One region of the Allobosea sp. ANAM02 genome, then DNA from elsewhere that is predicted to be linked to it. Evidence: predicted binding sites of a transcription regulator. Region 1 holds the regulator's gene; each other region holds the start of a gene.

Evidence for each region. The regulator PhoB, encoded in region 1, activates phosphate uptake and scavenging genes when phosphate is short. The targets are predictions, from matches to a motif close to TGTCATNNANCTGTCAT.
Region 2: OCUBac02_RS09795 (BtaA family protein) is a predicted target of PhoB. The motif match lies at 3,119-3,135, and genes of this name have one in related genera.
Region 3: OCUBac02_RS14290 (RNA degradosome polyphosphate kinase) is a predicted target of PhoB. The motif match lies at 3,760-3,776, and genes of this name have one in related genera.

What each region holds. Positions count from the first base shown of each region.
Region 1 is NZ_AP022848.1:1,350,699-1,357,022, forward strand. Features, by position in the region: gene pstC (phosphate ABC transporter permease subunit PstC) at 1-44, shown strand, start outside; gene pstA (phosphate ABC transporter permease PstA) at 56-940, shown strand; gene pstB (phosphate ABC transporter ATP-binding protein PstB) at 986-1,786, shown strand; gene phoU (phosphate signaling complex protein PhoU) at 1,864-2,583, shown strand; gene phoB (phosphate regulon transcriptional regulator PhoB) at 2,733-3,440, shown strand; gene OCUBac02_RS06530 (SpoIIAA family protein) at 3,444-3,830, opposite strand; gene OCUBac02_RS06535 (amino acid ABC transporter ATP-binding protein) at 3,941-4,690, shown strand; gene zapE (cell division protein ZapE) at 4,785-5,963, shown strand; gene OCUBac02_RS06545 (TetR/AcrR family transcriptional regulator) at 6,172-6,324, shown strand, end outside.
Region 2 is NZ_AP022848.1:2,038,510-2,044,833, reverse strand. Features, by position in the region: gene OCUBac02_RS09815 (thioesterase family protein) at 1-63, shown strand, start outside; gene OCUBac02_RS09810 (hypothetical protein) at 74-250, opposite strand; gene OCUBac02_RS09805 (potassium channel family protein) at 247-1,044, opposite strand; gene OCUBac02_RS09800 (class I SAM-dependent methyltransferase) at 1,134-1,811, opposite strand; gene OCUBac02_RS09795 (BtaA family protein) at 1,808-3,073, opposite strand; gene msrB (peptide-methionine (R)-S-oxide reductase MsrB) at 3,260-3,688, shown strand; gene OCUBac02_RS09785 (acyl-CoA dehydrogenase family protein) at 3,868-5,565, opposite strand; gene OCUBac02_RS09780 (ATP-dependent helicase) at 5,794-6,324, shown strand, end outside.
Region 3 is NZ_AP022848.1:2,965,772-2,972,095, reverse strand. Features, by position in the region: gene purM (phosphoribosylformylglycinamidine cyclo-ligase) at 1-993, opposite strand, end outside; gene OCUBac02_RS14305 (CDP-alcohol phosphatidyltransferase family protein) at 1,275-1,805, shown strand; gene OCUBac02_RS14300 (AI-2E family transporter) at 1,899-3,008, shown strand; gene OCUBac02_RS14295 (P-loop NTPase family protein) at 3,016-3,714, shown strand; gene OCUBac02_RS14290 (RNA degradosome polyphosphate kinase) at 3,836-6,031, shown strand; gene ppx (exopolyphosphatase) at 5,967-6,324, shown strand, end outside.

The DNA.
Region 1 (6,324 bases):
TCGTCATCGCGCGACTGCTGGTCGCCCGCGTCAAGCGCTACTGAGGCTCAACCCCATGACCATGACGACCTCTCCCCGCGAGTTGCCGCACCAGCCCTGGGGGCGCGTGCGCCAGTCGCGCCGCACCGCCGACCGGCTGATGAAGATCGTCGCCACCGGCTTCACCTTCATCGCCATCTTCGTGCTGTTCTGGATCCTCGGCATGCTCGTGGTGAAGGGCATCGGCGGGCTCTCCGTCGCGACCTTCACGGCGGTCACGCCCGGCCCCGGCTCCGAAGGCGGCGGTATCGCCAACGCCATCGTCGGCTCCTTCGTACTGACCTTCCTCGGCATCGCGATCGCTACGCCGATCGGCGTGCTGGCCGGCACCTGGCTGGCGGAATACGGCCGCGGCTCGCAGCTCGCCAACCTGATCCGCTTCATCAACGACATCCTGCTCTCGGCGCCCTCGATCCTGATCGGCCTGTTCGTCTACGTCATCCTGGTCGAGCCGTTCCGCGGCTATTCCGGCTGGGCTGGCGGCGTCGCGCTCGGCATCATCGCGATCCCGGTCATCGTGCGCACCACCGAGGACATGCTGAACCTCGTCCCCGGCCATCTGCGCGAGGCGGGTGCGGCGCTGGGCGCACCGCCCTCCGTCGTGATCACTGGCGTGACCTGGCGCGCCGCCAAGGCCGGCATGGTCACCGGCATCCTGCTGGCTCTCGCCCGCATCGCCGGCGAGACCGCGCCTCTGCTCTTCACCGCGCTCAACAATAATTTCTGGTTCTCGCCGACGCTGGTCGGCGGCGTCTCCAACCTGCCGGTGACGATCTACCAGTTCGCCTCCGCCCCCTACGAGAACTGGCAGCAGCTCGCCTGGGCCGGCTCGCTGATCATCACCGTTTCGATCCTCGTGCTCTCGATCGTTGCCCGGCGTATCGTCGCCGGCAGCAAGTGAGCCTGAAACCAACCCGGTCGCGACCGACCTTGAGGACCTAAGTCGATGCTTTCGACCCTTGAACTCTCCCCCCAGTCGCTCGATGCCGAGGCGCCCGTCCGGATCGCGGTGAAGAACCTCGATTTCTACTACGGCGAGCACAAGGCGCTGAAGAACATCAATCTCGACTTCCGCGACCGGCATGTCACGGCGCTGATCGGCCCGTCGGGCTGCGGCAAGTCCACCCTGCTGCGCATCTTCAACCGCATCTACTCGCTCTATCCGGAGCAGCGCGCCGAAGGCGAGATCATGCTCGACGGCCGCAACATCATCGGCAAGGATGTCGACGTGAACGAGCTGCGCTCGCGCGTCGGCATGGTCTTCCAGAAGCCGACGCCGTTCCCGATGTCGATCTACGACAACGTCGCCTTCGGTATCCGCCTCTACGAGAAGCCGCCGAAATCCGAGCTCGACGACCGCGTCGAGGGCGCGCTGCGCCGCGCCGCGCTCTGGGACGAGGTCAAGGACAAGCTGAAGAGCTCCGGCATGGGCCTCTCCGGCGGCCAGCAGCAGCGCCTGTGCATCGCGCGCACCATCGCGCAGAAGCCGGAGGTGATCCTGTTCGACGAGCCGACCTCGGCGCTCGACCCGATCTCGACCGGCAAGATCGAGGACCTGCTGGAGCAGCTCAAGAGCGACTTCACCATCGCCATCGTCACGCACAACATGCAGCAGGCGGCGCGCATCTCGCAGTACACGGCCTTCATGTATCTCGGCGAGGTCATCGAGTTTGCGCCGACCAACACGATCTTCATGAACCCCGCCAAGAAGCAGACCCAGGACTACGTCACCGGCCGTTTCGGCTAAGCGGCAATTTTGTTTCGCATCGGCTTACCCGAAAACTGGTTTCCACTTTTCGGGCCGATGCGCCGGAGGACACCCCTATGACCGACCACATCGTCCGCTCCTACGACGCCGATCTCGAAGGCATTCGCCGCAGCCTCGCCGAAATGGGCGGCATGGCCGAACGCATGCTGGGCGATTCCACGGTCGCGCTCGTCCGCCGCGACACCGCGCTCGCCCAGAAGATCATCTCGGCCGACCAGCGCCTCGACAATCTCCAGCGCGAGGTCGAGGAGAAGGCCGTGCTCACCATCGCCCGGCGCCAGCCGCTGGCGCAGGACCTGCGCGAATTGATCTCGGCGATCCGCCTCGCCTCCGATATCGAGCGCGTCGGCGATCTCGCCAAGAACATCGCCAAGCGCGCCGTCGCCATCGCCGGGCAGTTCCAGCCGCCGCATCGCGCGGTCGTCGGGCTCGAGCATATCAGCCGCCTCGTGCAGGCCCAGCTCAAGGACGTGCTCGACGCCTATGCCGCGACCAACGAGCAGAAGGCGCTCGAGGTCTGGCGCCGCGACGACGAGATCGACGCGCTCTACACCTCGCTGTTCCGCGAACTCCTGACCTATATGATGGAAGATCCGCGCAACATCACCTTCTGCACGCATCTGCTGTTCTGCGCCAAGAATATCGAGCGCATCGGCGACCACACCACCAATATCGCCGAGACCATCCATTACCTCGTCACCGGCGATTCCCTCGACGTGAATCGGCCGAAACTCGACACGACCAATATCGAGGTCGAAACGGTGACGGGGAACTGAACGAACACGAAGTGCCGTAGCCTTTCCGTCATTGTCGGGCTTGTCCCGACCATCAACGTCTTCGTCCCGGCAGGTGCCGTTCAAGACGTGGATGCTCGCCACAGGGGCGAGCATGACGGCAGGCTCGAATGACGGACGGAAAAAGAAGCATGGCCGCACGCATCTTGATCGTCGAGGACGAGGAGCCGCTCACCCTGCTGCTGCGCTACAATCTCGAGGCCGAGGGCTTCGAGGTGGACAGCGTCGCGCGCGGGGACGATGCGGAATTGCACCTGCGCGATCACACCCCCGATCTCGTCCTGCTCGACTGGATGCTGCCGGGCCTGTCCGGCATCGAGCTTTGCCGGCGCTTGCGCTCGCGGCGCGATACCGAGCGCGTGCCGATCATCATGCTGACGGCGCGCGGCGAGGAGACCGAGCGTGTGCGCGGGCTCGCCACCGGCGCCGACGACTATGTCGTGAAGCCGTTCTCGCTGCCGGAATTGATCGCGCGTATCCAGGCGCTGTTGCGCCGGGCCAAGCCCGGCCATGTCGCCGGGCTGCTCGCGGCCGGCGACCTCGAACTCGACCGCACGACGCGACGTGTTCGCCGCGCGGGCAGCGAACTCCATCTTGGGCCGACCGAGTTCCGGTTGCTGGAGTTCCTCATGCAGGCGCCGGGCCGGGTCTATTCGCGCGCCCAGCTCCTCGACGCGGTCTGGGGCCGCGACGTCTATATCGACGAGCGGACCGTCGACGTCCATGTCGGGCGCCTGCGCAAGGCGATCACGCCGGGCGACGCCAAGGATCCGCTGCGGACGGTGCGCGGCGCTGGCTATGCCTTCGACGAGACCTTCGCGCGGGGCGGTGCCGCGTAAGCCTCAAGCGTCGGGCCCGCCCTCAATATCGCCGACCCAGCTCAGCGCCTTCTCGTAGTCCTCCGGCTTGAAGGCGCGAACCTTGACGAAGGGGATCGCCGGGTCGAGCAGATCGACGAAGCCGGCGAGCCAGCCCCTGTCTGTGATCACCGCTTCCTTCGGAAAGCGTTTGAGTTCCCAGAGCTTGCCGAGGCTGTAGCGCGCATCCTTCCAGGCGGCGGCCAGCGTCATGTCGGTGAAGTCGGTCATGTCGGCGAGGATGCCGAGCTTCTCGTGGCGGGCGAGCCGGGCATCGATATCGGCCATGATCGCGTCGAGATCCTCGCCGGTCAGCGTTTGCGACAGGCGATAGGCGGCGACATGGTCAGGCGCGGGCAGAATAGTGAGCATGGCTGGTCCTCCTAAAGCGCAAACGCGTGGGCTAGGGGGAGGTTTCGCCGGGCTGGTCTTGCCGCGGATCGGGCGATATGGCCTCCGATGATATTCACGGAGGACGCGGCTTGGGTGCGGCGCAGATCACGAAGGCAGGCGCGGCCGTCGCCATCGCCCATGCCAGCAAGCGCTTCCGCGCTGTGCAGGCGCTGCGCGACGTCTCGCTCGCGATCGGGCCGGGCATGGTCCAGTGCTTCATCGGGCCGGCTGGCGCCGGCAAGTCGACGCTGCTGCGCTGCATCGGCGGGAGCGAGGCCGTCGACGAGGGGACGATCACGATCGATGGGGAGCTGATCGGACGGGAGGGCGCGGGTACGCGCCATGTCATCGGCACGGTCCCGCAGCCCCCCGAGCTGTTCGATCACATGACCGCCTTGCAGCACATCCTCGAGGGGCCGCTCGCGCTGCTGAGACGGTCGCGCCGGGACACCGTCGTGGAGGCGATGGCGGCTCTGGAGCGGGTCGGGCTGGCCGACAGGCGCGATTCCTATCCGAGCGAGCTTTCGGGCGGAGCGCGGCAGCGCCTTGCCATCGCGCGGGCGCTGGCGGCGAAGCCGCGATTGATGCTGCTTGACGAGCCGACGGCGGGGCTCGATCCGGAGGAGGCGGGCGAGGTTCTCGCCATGATGCGGAATTTTGTCGGTTCGGGACTGACCCTGATCGTGGCGACACATGACATCGGCTTCGTGCGGGAGGTCGCCGATGATGTCGCCTTCATGGACACGGGTGAGATCGTCGAACGGGGGCGGCCGGAGGAGCTCATCGCCGCGCCGAAGCAGGCGCGCACGCGCGACTTCCTCGCCACACTCGGGGGATGACGCGGCTTCGCCCGAAACGACCTGTGGGCTTGCGATGCGGGCAGGGCTGCCGTAACCCGGTCAGGTCTCTCTCGGATCGCCAGCGCCCGCCCTTATGTCAGCCTCGATCACCGACCGTTACGCCGCCCTCGTCGAGGCGGGCGCCATCGAGCGCGATCCCGCGCAGGTCGCCGTGGTCAGGAAGCTCCAAGGACTGACCGAGACGCTCGCCGCCCGCCGGCTCGCCCGCAAGGGCAGCGCGCTGGGCTGGCTCTTCGGCAAGAAACCGGACGCGGCGGCGGCGCCGAAGGGGCTCTATGTCTGGGGCTCGGTCGGCCGCGGCAAGACCATGCTGATGGACATGTTCTTCGAAGCCGCGCCGGTGAAGCGCAAGCGCCGCGTGCATTTCCACGAGTTCCTCGCCGACGTGCATGGCCGCATCAACGCCTATCGCCAGAAGATCAAGAGCGGCGAGGTCAAGGATGCCGATCCGATCGCACCGGTGGCCGCCGAGCTGGCGGAAGAAGCCTATCTGCTCTGCTTCGATGAATTCACCGTCACCGACATCGCCGATGCGATGATCCTCGGCCGGCTGTTCACGGCGCTGTTCGCGGCCGGCGTGGTGGTGGTCGCGACCTCGAATGTCGAGCCGTCGCGGCTCTACGATGGCGGGCTCAACCGGGCGCTGTTCCTGCCCTTCATCGAATTGCTGCAGACCAGGGTCGAGGTGCTGAAGCTCGATGCGCGCGCCGATTTCCGGCTGGAGAAGCTGGGCGGCGCACCGGTCTATCATGTCCCGGCCGACGAGAAGGCCAAGGTCGCGCTCGATGCCGCCTTCAAGGCCTTGTCAGGAAAGGCGCAGGGGCAGCGCACGGTGCTCACCGTGCAGGGGCACGATTTCATCCTGCCGCAGGCGGCCGGCAGCGTGGCAAGGGCGAGCTTCGCAGATCTCTGCGCGCAGGCCTATGGCGCCTCCGACTATATCGCGCTGGCGCAGCGCTTCCATACGCTGGTGCTGGACGACATCCCGATCCTCGATTTCGAGCGGCGCAACGAGGCCAAGCGCTTCATCATCCTGATCGATACGCTCTACGAGCATCATGTGAAGCTCGTCGCCTCGGCGGCGGCCGAGCCGCATGAGCTCTACCGGGCGAGCAAGGGGCGCGAGGCCTTCGAATTCGACCGCACGGTCTCTCGCCTGATCGAGATGCGCTCGGAGGAATACCTGGCCATGCCGCATGGCCGGCCCGATTCGACGGCGAGCGGGGATACGACCGGGTTGGTGGAGACGTGAGCCGACGAGCGCCCCTTTTCCCGTCATGGTCGGGCTTGTCCCGACCATCCACGTCTTCCTTCATCGAATGTCGTGTTCAAGACGTGGATGCTCGCCACAAGGGCGAGCATGACGGCACGGGAGCCGCATCGGTTCTGGATTCCGGGCTCCTCCCTGCGCGATGCCCCGGAATGACGGCGGTGGCGTTCGAACGGATGGGCTTCTGACCATGCCGCAGCGCGAGCCGAGCGAGACCCGCATCCTCACGGTCGCCGGGGAGCATCTGCGCAAGTTCGGGCTGAAGCGCTTCACCGTCGTCGCCGTGGCGGAAGAGGCGGGCATGACCCATGCCAATGTCTATCGCTACTTCCCCTCCAAGGGC
Region 2 (6,324 bases), 690 kb from region 1:
ATCCGGGTCGAAGAGACCGCCGAGGAGCGCGAGACCGAGACGGTGACCCAAACCCGGCACTGAGCAGCTTCTGTCACACTGCCAGCCCATCGATCTGGCTTCGAGTGCCGTCATGCTCGCCCTTGTGGCGAGCATCCACGTCTCGGACACGCATGGCATCGCCGAAGACGTGGATGGTCGGGACGGGCCCGACCATGACGGCGAGGCAGTGGCGACTAGGTTGGAACCACATCTCTCCGCGGTAACTCACGGATCGTCGTCGGGTATCTTCAGCTTGTGCCCGCAGGCCTTGCAGTAGACCGCATCCGGCTCGTGACGCTGCAAGGCGCATTCGGGGCAGGGAAACAGCACCTTGTTCGGGCGGAACAGCGCCTGCGCCAGCCGCACGAAGAGCGTGATCCCCACGATCATCACCACGATCGAGGTCAGCTTGCCGGCCACGCCCGGCAGGGTCACGTCGCCGAAGCCGGTCGTCGTCACTGTCGCGACCGTGAAATAGAGCGCCTGGACATAGCTCTCCAGCCCGCCCTCGTGCCGGAAGAAGAAGGTGTAGACGAAGCCGGTCACCACGAAGAGGAAGGTCGCGATATTGCTGAGCGCCCGGACCACGGTCTCCCATTCGCGGAAGCGGGTTTGACGGAATTGCGCCCAGACGATGCCCTTATGCGAGAGCGACCACAGCCTGAGGATGCGCAGGAAGCCGAAATTCTCCAGCCATTGCGGCGCCAGCAGCGTCAGCAGGATGAAGAGATCGAGCAGCATGGTCGGCTGGCGCAGCAGCCGGAGCATGTTGGTCGAGGCCAGCAGGCGCGCCGCGATTTCGGCGATCATGACCACAGCGACGGAGTAGTCGATCCAGAGGAAGGCCGGATTTTCCCTGAGCAGCGGCGTCAGGATGAAGAAGGCGAGGATCAGGAGGTCGACGACCGTCGTCACCGCCTGGAAGCGCAAAGCCGTCGGCGAGCGGCCGTGATAGAGTTGGCGCAGCCGGTCGCGCAGGGCTTCGAAGCGGCTATGGTCGGGCGGGGCGTCGGCGGCATCCATCGCCAACGAGCATAAGCGCTAAAGCATCGGCCCGAAACGTGTGACGGGGCTTTCCGACAAAGCCGATGCGGGAAAAGGCTGACGCATCCCTATGCCGTGTCCCGGCGCCGCGTCGCCACCGCATGCACGGCGTAGCCGCGATAGGGCGCACTGACCCGGCAATCGGCCCCAGCGACCTCAGACATCGCTCGCACGATCTCGGGCAGGTCCTCGCGCGGCGTGACATGAAACAGCGCGAGCCAGCGCAGCAGCGCCGCCTTGAACGGCGCCGGCAAGCCGGCCTGATCGCCGAAATCGACGATATGCAACGAGCCGCCGGGCCTAAGCCGACGCAGGGCCTCGGCGACGACGCCCTGCCAGGGCGGAATCATCGAAAGCGCATAGGAGATCACGATCCGGTCGAAACCGGCGCGGCCGAACAGAGCTTGGGAGTCGAAACCCGTGGCATCGGCCTGCGCGAGCGCGATCCGCCCCTCAAGCCCGGCCTTCGCCACAGAGCCCTGCGCCGTCGCCAGCATTGCGCTGGAAACGTCGAGGCCATGGCAGGCGCAATCCGGATAATGCTGCGCGATGCGGATCAGGTTGCGCCCGGTGCCGCAGCCGATCTCCAGCACGCTCCCGCCCTTCGGCGGCTGCAAGCCGTCGATGAGCTGGTCGCGACCGAGCAGATAGAACTTCCGGCTGGCATCGTAGATATGGCGCTGGTGCCGGTAGATCCGGTCCATCAGCCCGGCGGCGGAACCGGCCGGCGCCTCGGCCGCACTCACCGCGCCTGCCCCTTCAGGACATAGAGGTGGAAGCCGCCATAGATCGCCGAGCGATCCCGCCGGCAGAGCGCGCGGCTCTTCTCTTCCTCGTAATGCCATTGGTCGAGGATCGCGGCCGGCACCCGGCCCGGCAGCAGGCGCTCGTCGGCGGCGGTGCGGAAGATCACCCGCGCCCCCGGCCGGGCGGTGCGCGTGATCTGCGACCACAGCGCCGTGAGATCGGCGTCGTTCATCCAGTCCTGCGCGTCGAGCAGCACATAGGCGTCGCAGCTCTCGGCCGGCTGGTCTTCGAGGAAGGACGTGACCGCGCTCTGGCGATGGGACACGCTCGGAGCCCGTTCCTTCACCACCGCGAAATGTCGCTTCTGGAGATAGGGCGGGAAGGCCGCATCCGGCCCTTCGCCATAGCGCCGGCCAAACGCCTGCTGGGCGAAATAATTCTCCTTCAGGTCGAATCCGCAGGCCAGCCGCTCCAGCCGGAGCTTCAAGGCACCCAGGATGCCGTCCTCGCCATCGGCGGCCAGCGCCTTGTATTGCGCCGGCGGAATGCCGAGCCCATAGAGCGAGGCCGGCTGGCGCACCAGCCAGCGCACCAGCCTGCGCTCGAAGACCGGCGCGAGGTGCCTGTCGTAGAGCGCCCGCTGCTCGGCCAGATCGCGCGCCGCCAGCATCGCCTTCGGATTGCCGCCGAGCAGTCGCGCCAGCACATGTCCGGTGCCGATGAAGCGGCCGAGCAGGCCGTAGCGGTGGAATCCCCTAGCGAAGAGATTGATCCGGCGCCGGCCGTTCAGGCCCCGCCCCTCCCAGTAGCCGCGCGAGACGGCATCGAGGTGCGGAGCGATCTCACGATCGTAGAGTGCGACATTGGCGCTCTCGTTGGCCCGGCCGAAGAAGCGCAGGAAATCCTCCTGCCGCTCCATCCGTGCCAGAGCCGCGAGCTTCAGCCGACCGAGCGCGATATGGGTGGCGTTGAGATCGACCGCGCTGACCCGGATCGGCGCTGCCGTGAGATAGGAGAGGATGTTGCAGGAGCCCGACGCGATCGCCACGACATGGTCGCCGGCCTTGAGTTCAAGCGCCGCCATGTCGACGACCGGGTCCTCCCAGATCTGCGGATAGACCAGTCCGGAGAAGGCGCGGGCGAACAGCCATTCCAGCATTCCGGCCTTGGACAGTTTTTTGCTGCGTCTGACAGCCTGTCCCAGGCCGGAGCTCGTCATGCGGCGGGCCGCGCGCGCCGTCTGCGTCGCCTGTTGCGTCACCGGTTTTCCTCCCTGTGCGGGTGGCCGGGCTGCTAGAGGAGTCGCGTGACGGTCCGGTGACGGTCACCACGGCCTCGTGAAAGCACCCGCGGCAAGCGGGGCTGAAATTTCGCGCGCGAAGCCCCATATTGGCGGCACGAAAGCCGATGAGGCGCTGCCGCCAGGAAGGAGATCGCGATGGGTCTGATGAGCATGTTCGGAGCCGGGAAGAAGCACGAGGAGAACTTCCCCTTCCAGCTCACCGACGCCGAATGGCGCGCGCGCCTGACGCCGGAGCAGTATCGCATCCTGCGCGGCCACGGCACCGAGCGGGCCGGCTCCTGCGCGCTGAACTACGAGAAGCGCGCCGGCACCTTCTCCTGCGCCGGCTGCGACCAGAAGCTGTTCAAGTCCGGCAAGAAGTTCGAGAGCGGCACCGGCTGGCCGAGCTTCGACCAGCCGCTGGAAGGTGCGGTCGGCACCACCGAGGATCGCAGCTACGGCATGCTCCGCGTCGAGGTCCATTGCGCCAATTGCGGCGGCCATCTCGGCCATGTCTTCCCGGACGGCCCGCCGCCCACCGGCCTGCGCTACTGCATCAACGGCGAGGCGATGAATTTCGAGCCGGAAGCGTAGCAACGCGCACCGCCGTCATGGTCGGGCTTGTCCCGACCATCTCTTGAACCAGAAGGCGCGGGGAACCCCTCTCCTGTAAGGAGAGGGGCAGGGGTGAGGTGTGGGCCCCGGACTAGTGAGGCGCGAAGCCAACGGCGGCAACGGTCAGGTCACGGCCACAGTGTCCAGCGGACTACCCCTCACCCTGCCCTCTCCCTACGGGAGAGGGTTCCCCGCGCTAAACGAGTCTGGCTCACGACCGGCACAGCCCGTCGCGCCAGCACCGCCGCATCCACCGCCGGTGGCAGGTCTCCGAACTGCCCTGACCATGCGCCATCCAGCCGGGTCGCGATGAACGCATGCGCCACGGCAGCCGGCGCATTCCGCAGCAGCAGCGAACCCTGCAGCATCAGCGCCAGCCGCTCCGTCAACCGCCGCGCCTGCCCCTCGTTGCGCATCATCTCCGGCAACTCCGCCTCCAGACGCTTCAACGCCGCATCGTAGCGCCGGTCAGCTCCCGCCGCCGCCATCAGCTCCGCCCGCAGCACATCGACCGCCACTGCCTCGCGCGCCAGCGAGCGCAGCACGTCGAGGCAGATCACGTTGCCCGAGCCCTCCCAGATCGCGTTGAGCGGCGCCTCCCTGTAGAGCCGCGCCGTCGGGTTCTCCTCGATGAAGCCGTTGCCGCCATGGCATTCCAGCGCCTCCGTGACGACGGCCGGCGCCCGCCGCGTGATCCAGTATTTCGCGATCGGCGCCCCGACCCGCGCCAGCGAGCGCTCGCTTTCCGACGCCTCCTGCCGGTCGAGCGCCGCGAACAGCCGGAAGGCGAGCCAGGCCGCCGCCTCGGCCTCGATAGCTAGGTCCGCCAGCACGTTCTGCATGATCGGCTGGTCGATCAGCGCCTTCTGGAAGGCGCGACGATGCTGGGCGTGATGCGCCGCGAGCGACACCGCCATCCGCATCAACCCGGATGACGCCGCCGCGATATCGAGCCGCGAATTATGGTTCATCGACAGGCCCGTGCGGATGCCGCGGCCCGGCTCACCGATCAGATGGCCGATCGCTCCCCTGAATTCGACTTCCGAGGAGGCATTCGAGCGATTGCCGATCTTGTCCTTCAAGCGCTGGATCGCGACGCCGTTGCGCGAACCATCCGGCAGCCAGCCCGGCACGGCGAAGCAGGAAATGCCCTCGCCCGTCCGTGCCAGCGTCAGGAAGACGTCGGAATGCGGCACCGAGAAGAACCATTTCCGCCCGTGCAGCGACCATGTGCCGTCGCGATTATCCTCGGCCGTCGTCTGGGTCTGGCGCAGGTCCGAGCCACCTTGCGTCTCGGTCATCGCGGTGCCGACGGTCGCGCCCGTCTTGAGATGCGCCGGCCCCTGCTGCGGATCGTAACAATCGGACGTGATGAGCTTGCCCCACTGCTCCCACAGCGCGGCGTCCTGCTTCAGCACCGGCACGGCGGCATAGGTCATGCTGATCGGGCAGCAGATGCCGCTTTCAGCGCCGTACCAGAGATATTGCAGGGCAGCGCGCGCCACCTGCGCCCCGGGCTCCGGCCGGTTCCAGGCGAGCGCATGCGTCTCCTGCCCGATCGCGAGCCCCATCAGCTCGTGCCAGGCCGGGTGAAAGGCGATCTCGTCGATGCGGTTGCCGAAGCGGTCGAAGGCCTTCAGCTCGGGCGAGTAGCGGTTGGCGAGCCAGGCCAGCTCCTGCACATCAGCCGAGCCCACCGTCCGCCCCGCCTCATGCAGCCGCTCGCGCGCCCAATCGGCGCCGAAGGCCGCGACGATCCCCGGCAGCACCGGATCGGCGGCGAAGGCGTCGTAGCCGGCCAGCACCGGCACCTGGTTGATGATTTCCCAGTCGGGCCGGGTTGCATGATCCACCATTGCCAATCCTCCGATCCTTCTGCGCCGTCATCCCGGACAAGCCGCGAAGCGGCGCCGATCCGGGATCCATGCCTGAACCTGCATCGGCGGCGCTCAGGCATGGATCCCGGGTCTGCGCTTCGCTCCGCCCGGGATGACACCATCAAGCTTTCCGAGAAGGGGGCGCAATTCGGCTCCTGTCACCCTATATTGCCACCAGAACGAATCACGCACGAGCAGCGCACACCCTTGTCCGACGCAGACCCCTTTTCCGCTCCCCCGCCGCGCCCCGGCGGCCTCGCCGCGCGCGCAGCCGCGCAGCCGGCGGCCGGCTATCTCGCGGGGCTGAACCCGGAGCAGCGCCAGGCGGTCGAGGCGACGGAAGGCCCGGTTCTGGTGCTGGCGGGCGCCGGCACCGGCAAGACCCGCGTGCTCACCACCCGCATCGGTCACTTGATCTCGACCAGCCGTGCCTACCCGTCCCAAATCCTCGCCGTCACCTTCACCAACAAGGCGGCGCGCGAGATGAAGGAGCGCGTCGCCCATCTCGTCGGCCCGGTCGCCGAGGGCATGCCCTGGCTCGGCACCTTCCATTCGATCTCGGCCAAGCTGCTGCGCCGTCATGCCGAACTGCTCGACCTGCGCAGCGACTTCACCATCCTCGACACCGACGACCAGATCCGCCTGATGAAGCAGGTGATCCAGGCCGAGGGCATCGACGAGAAGCGCTGGCCCGGCCGCATGCTGGCCGGCTTCATCGATAGCTGGAAGAACCGCGGC
Region 3 (6,324 bases), 1.6 Mb from region 1:
CTCGCCGGCCGCCTTCAGCGCGGCGAGGACTTCATCCGCCTTGTTCGCCTGCGCTGCGACGATCATGCCGATGCCGCAGTTGAAGGTGCGCAGCATCTCACGCTCGGCGACACCGCCGACCCTGGCGAGCCAGCCGAAGACCGCCGGAACCGGGATCGAAACCAGGTCGAGCGCGACGCCGAGCCCCTCCGGCAGCACGCGCGGAATATTGTCGGGGAAGCCGCCGCCGGTGATATGCGCCAGGGCCTTGATGCCGTCGGTCGCTTTCAGCGCCTGCAGGAGCGGCTTCACATAGATGCGGGTCGGCTCCAGCAACGCTTCGGCAAGGCTCCTGTCCGGCGCGAAGGGGGCGGGCGCCTGCCAGCCGAGGCCGCTGAGCGCCACGATGCGGCGGACGAGCGAATAGCCGTTCGAATGGACTCCGGAGGAGGGCAGGCCGAACACCACGTCGCCCGGCTTCAGGTCCTCGCGCGGCAGGAGCGTGCCGCGCTCGGCCGCGCCGACCGCGAAGCCGGCGAGGTCGTAATCCTTCTCGGCATACATGCCGGGCATCTCGGCGGTCTCGCCGCCGATCAGGGCGCAGCCGGCCTGCCGGCAGCCATCGGCGATGCCGCGCACGATCTCGACACCGACCTTCGGATCGAGCTTGCCGGTGGCGTAATAGTCGAGGAAGAGCAGCGGCTCGGCGCCCTGCACGATCAGGTCGTTGACGCACATCGCGACGAGGTCGATGCCGATCGTCGAATGCAGCCCGCTCTCGATCGCGATCTTCACCTTTGTGCCGACGCCGTCATTGGCCGCAACCAGGATCGGGTCGCTGAAGCCGGCGGCCTTGAGGTCGAACAAGCCGCCGAACCCGCCGATCTCGGCGTCCGCGCCCGGCCGGCGCGTCGCACGCACCAGCGGCTTGATCTCGTCGACCATGGCGTTGCCGGCGTCGATATCGACGCCCGCCTGCGCATAGGTCAGTCCGTTTGCGCCGGGCTTGCTCATTGCGTGTCGCCTTCCTTCTGCTCGCGCGAGCGATAGGCAAGCGCGCCCGCGCTGGCAAGGCATATGCGGGCGCATTGTTGGTTTCTCACAGACCAACCCGCGTCATCCCGGGCGACCGGAGGGAGACCCGGGATCCATGCCGGAGCGTTTCCGATGAAGGTTCTGGCATGGATCCCGGATCGGCGCCTTATGGACGGCTTGTTCGGGGTGACCGCGCGGAAAAGTGACGTGACGCGCACGAGCCTCTGGCGTCGTATCGCGCATTGGGCAAAGCTCCCGCCATGACGATCCCCAATCTGATCACCATCGGCCGCGTTTTCCTGGTGCCGCTGGTCATCGTCATGATCGCTGGCGCGAACTGGCAGGCGGCCTTCATTCTCTTCGTCGTCGCCGGCATCTCGGATGCGGTCGACGGCTTCCTCGCCAAGCGCTGCGGCATGGCGAGCGAGCTGGGGGCCTGGCTCGATCCGGTCGCAGACAAGGCGCTGATCGTCTCGATCTACATCACGCTCGCCGTGGTCGGGGCGATCCCGGTCTGGCTCGTCGCGCTCGTGGTCGCGCGCGATCTCATGATCGTGGCGGCGGTGATCCTGTCCTGGCTGCTCGACAAGCCGCTGACGATCGCGCCCATCGTCGTCAGCAAGCTCAATACGGCGGCGCAGATCGGCTTCGCCGCGCTGGCACTGGGCTCGCGTGCCTTCGGCATCGAGCTCGGCTCGCTGGCGCTCGCCTGTGAACTCCTGGTCGCTCTGTTGACGGTCGCCTCGATGACCGCCTATCTCGCCTTCTGGCTGCGCCACATGGCAGGTTGACGGGGCTTGATCCGGCCGAACGGCTTGGAACTGCGGGCTACGATGCACATCTGACATATCCCGCTGGCCGTGATACGCGAGAGAGGCTGATCGATGACGTTGCAGCGCCAGATCGGCTTCTGGGTCGGGTCCCTTCTGATATTCGTCCTGTTTCTCGTCGTGCTGCGCGACGTGCTGCTGCCCTTCATCGCGGCGCTGGCCCTGGCCTACCTGCTCGATCCGCTGGCCGACCGGCTGGAGCGCATGGGCATGAACCGGCTGGCGGCGACGATCGTCATCCTCGTCGTGTTCCTGCTCATCTTCGTGCTGGGGCTGGTGCTGCTCGCGCCTTTGCTCGGCCAGCAGCTTGCCGGCCTCGTCGCCCGCTTGCCGGGCGATGCCGCCAAGCTGCAGGCGCTGGTGCTGGAGAAGGGGGCGCCCTGGCTCGAGCGTTTCGGCGGAACGGAGCTGACCAAGGAGGCGCAGAATTCGCTCGGCAACCTCGTCGGCGACGGCATGAAATGGATCGGCGGCCTGCTGCAATCGCTCTGGAGCGGCGGAACCGCCATCGTCGGCGTATTCTCGCTCCTGGTGCTGACGCCGGTCATCGCCTTCTACCTGCTGGTTGACTGGGACCGCATGGTCGCGACCGTCGACAGCTGGCTGCCGCTCGATCATCGCGACACGATCCGCGGCCTGCTGCACGAGATGGACATGGCGATCGCGGGCTTCCTGCGCGGGCAGGCGCTGGTCTGCGTGCTGCTCGGCGGCTTCTACGCCATCGGCCTGAGCGTGATCGGCGTCAATTTCGGCGCGCTGATCGGCATCATTTCGGGCTTCCTCTCCTTCATCCCCTATGTCGGCTCGCTCACCGGTCTGGTGCTCTCGGTCGGTGTCGCCACGGTGCAGTTCTGGCCGGACTGGACCTGGCCGCTGGCGACGCTCGGGGTCTTCCTCGCCGGGCAGTTCCTGGAGGGAAACATCTTCCAGCCCAAGTTCGTCGGCGATTCCATTGGCGTGCACCCGGTCTGGCTGATGTTCGCGCTGCTCGCCTTCGGCTCGCTGTTCGGCTTCGTCGGCCTGCTGCTGGCCGTGCCGCTCGCGGCCGTCATCGGCGTGCTCTGCCGCTTCGCCTTGCGGCAATACCTCGCCAGCAACCTCTATCACGGCGGCGATGCCACCCGCGCGGCGGCGGCGAAGGCGCGTATCGACGCCGACGCCTGAGTTCCTCATGTCCGACATTCCACCGCGCCCGCGCCAGCTTGCCTTCGACCTGCCGGTCGACAGCCGCCATGGCGTCGAGGATTTCCTGGTCGGCGCCTCCAACGAGGCGGCCTATGGCCTGATCGAGCGCTGGCCGGCCTGGCCGGAGGCTTGGCTGCGCCTGACCGGGCCGGAAGGCGCCGGCAAGACCCATCTCGCGGCGATCTGGGCGCGTGCCGCCCATGCCTGGACGATCCCCGCGAAGGAATTGAGCGAGGCACAGGTGCCGCATCTCGTTTCCGGCGGCGCATTGGTGATCGAGGATTGCGATGCCGGCGCCCTCGACGAGCGCGCGCTGTTCCACCTGATGAACGCGATCAAGGCGCGGGGCGGCTTCCTGCTGCTGACGGCGCGCAGCGCGCCCGATCTCTGGGGCCTGAGCGTGCCGGACCTGCTCTCGCGTCTCCGGCTGGCGCCGGCCGCCACGATCGAGCCGCCGGATGACGGCCTGCTGCGGGCGCTATTGGTCAAGCTCTTCATCGACCGCCAGCTCGTGGTCGACATTGCCGTGATCGACGCACTCGCCATGCGGATGGAGCGCTCCTTTGCCGCCGCGCGTCAGGTTGTCGATCGGCTCGACCGGCTCGCGCTGGAACGCGGCCGGCGGGTGACGCGGCCGCTGGTGCAGGAGGCGCTGGCGGAACTGTTTCCGGGCGAGGCGGGTTGAGCCCGGCCGTCTCTGCGCAAGCCTCATGCTTCAAATCATGTCGCTTGTCATCGAACCGTCGCACTAGAATGGCTTCAACGGCAGCATGAGCGGAAAGACGACCAGGACGCGAGCCAAGCGCATGACCCTCGACACCGTGATCGACGAGCCGGAGAAGCTGTCCAGCGAGGCCGATGCGGCGCCCCTGCGCCAGCAGCCGGAGCGCTTCATGAACCGCGAGCTCTCCTGGCTCCAGTTCAACCGGCGCGTCATGGAGGAAGCCTCGAATCGCAGCCACCCGCTGCTGGAGCAGCTCCGCTTCCTCTCGATCTCCGCCAACAATCTCGACGAGTTCTTCATGGTCCGCGTCTCCGGCCTGCGTGAGCAGCTCAAGGCCGGCGTCGTCACGCGCAGCCAGGACGGCCTGACGCCGGCCGGCCAGCTCGTCGCCATCGGCGAGGCGGTCGCGGCGCTGACCGCCGACCAGCAGGCGCGCTGGGCGGAACTTCGCCACGAGTTGCACGAGAACCGCATCCACTTGCTGCAGCCGGCCGATATCGGCCCGCAGGATCGGATCTGGCTTGAGGACTACTTCCTCAACTACATCTTTCCGGTGCTGACGCCGCTGGCGATCGACCCGGCCCATCCTTTCCCCTTCATCCCGAATCTCGGCTTCACCATCGCGCTGGCGTTGGAGCGCAAGAGCGACGGGCGCCAGCTCGACGCGCTGATCCGCGTGCCCACCAAGATCGACCGCTTCGTCGAATTGCCGGATCTGGCGCGCGAAGGGCTGCATCGCTTCATCGCGCTCGACGACGCGGTCTCGCTGTTCATCAGCAAGCTCTTCCCCGGATACGAGGTGAAAGGTGCCGGTTCATTCCGCATCATCCGCGACTCCGATCTCGATATCGAGGAGGAGGCGGAGGATCTCGTCCGCGTCTTCGAGACCATGCTCAAGCAGCGCCGGCTCGGCGTCGTCATCCGGCTCGAACTTTCGACCGGCATGCCCGACCATCTGCGCCGGATGATCGTGCGCGAGCTTAAGGTGGACAGCGACGAGGTCGTCGAGGTCAACGGCATGATCGGCCTGAACGAGCTCTCGCAGCTCGTCGGGACCGACCGGCCGGACCTCAAGTTCAAGCCCTACAACGCCCGCTTCCCCGAGCGCATCCGCGAGCATGGCGGCGACTGCTTCGCCGCAATCCGCCAGAAGGACCTGCTCGTCCATCACCCCTATGAGAGCTTCGACGTCGTCGTTCAGTTCCTGCAGCAGGCGGCACGCGACCCCAATGTCGTCGCGATCAAGCAGACGCTCTACCGCACCTCGGCCAATTCGCCGATCGTCAAGGCGTTGACCGAGGCGGCCGAGGCCGGCAAGTCGGTCACCGCGCTGGTCGAACTCAAGGCCCGCTTCGACGAAGAGGCGAATATCCGCTGGGCCAAGGAGATGGAGCGCGCCGGAGTCCAGGTCGTCTACGGCTTCATCGAGCTCAAGACCCATGCCAAGCTGTCATTGGTCGTGCGCCGCGAGGCCGGCCAGCTCGTCAGCTACTGCCATATCGCGACCGGCAACTACCACCCGATCACGGCGCGCATCTATACCGACGTCTCCTTCTTCACGGCCGATCCGGTGATCGCGCAGGATGTCGCGCGCATCTTCAACTTCATCACGGGCTATGCCGAGCCGGCCGGGCTGGAGCGCATGGCGGTCTCGCCGACCAGCCTGAAGCAGCGCCTGCTTGCCGACATCGCCGAGGAGGTCGCCCATGTGAAGGCCGGTCGCAAGGGCGCGATCTGGGGCAAGTGCAACTCGCTCGTCGACCCCGAGATCATCGATGCGCTCTATGACGCCAGCCAGGCCGGCGTCGAGATCGATTTCGTCGTGCGCGGCATCTGCTGCCTGCGTCCGGGCGTACCGGGTCTCTCGGAGAACATCCGCGTCAAGTCGATCATCGGCCGCTTCCTCGAGCATACCCGCATCTACGCCTTCGGCGCCGGCCACGGCATGCCCGGCCCCAAGGCCAAGATCTACATTTCCTCGGCTGACCTGATGCCGCGCAATCTCGACCGCCGCGTCGAGGCGTTGACCCCGATCCTGAACCCGACCGTGCATCAGCAGTTGCTGGATCAGATCATGTTGGCCAACCTGCTCGACAACGAGCAGAGCTGGACGATATTGCCCGATGGCGGCTCGCGCCGCATTGTCCCCGCGCCGAACGAAGAGCCGTTCAATGCGCATAAGTACTTCATGACGAACCCGAGTCTGTCCGGACGTGGAAAATCGCTCTCCAATTCGAGTCCCCGCTCCCTCTCGCGCCGAGGGGGACGTAAGGCCTGAGCTCCGGCATGCGCCGGGGCGGCTCGCGCTGTCCCATACCATCGCCATCGTCGATATCGGCTCGAACTCGGTCCGCCTCGTCGTCTACGAGATGCTGGCGCGCGCGCCTTCGCAGGTCTTCAACGAGAAGGAGATGGCGGGTCTCGGCCGGCAGGTCGCGTCGACCGGCCGGCTCGCCGACGATGCCATCGCCAAGGCGATCAACGCGCTGGTGCGCTTCCGCATCCTCTGCGAGGCGATGCATGTCGGCGAGGTCCGCGTCATCGCCACCGCCGCGGCACGCTATGCCAGCA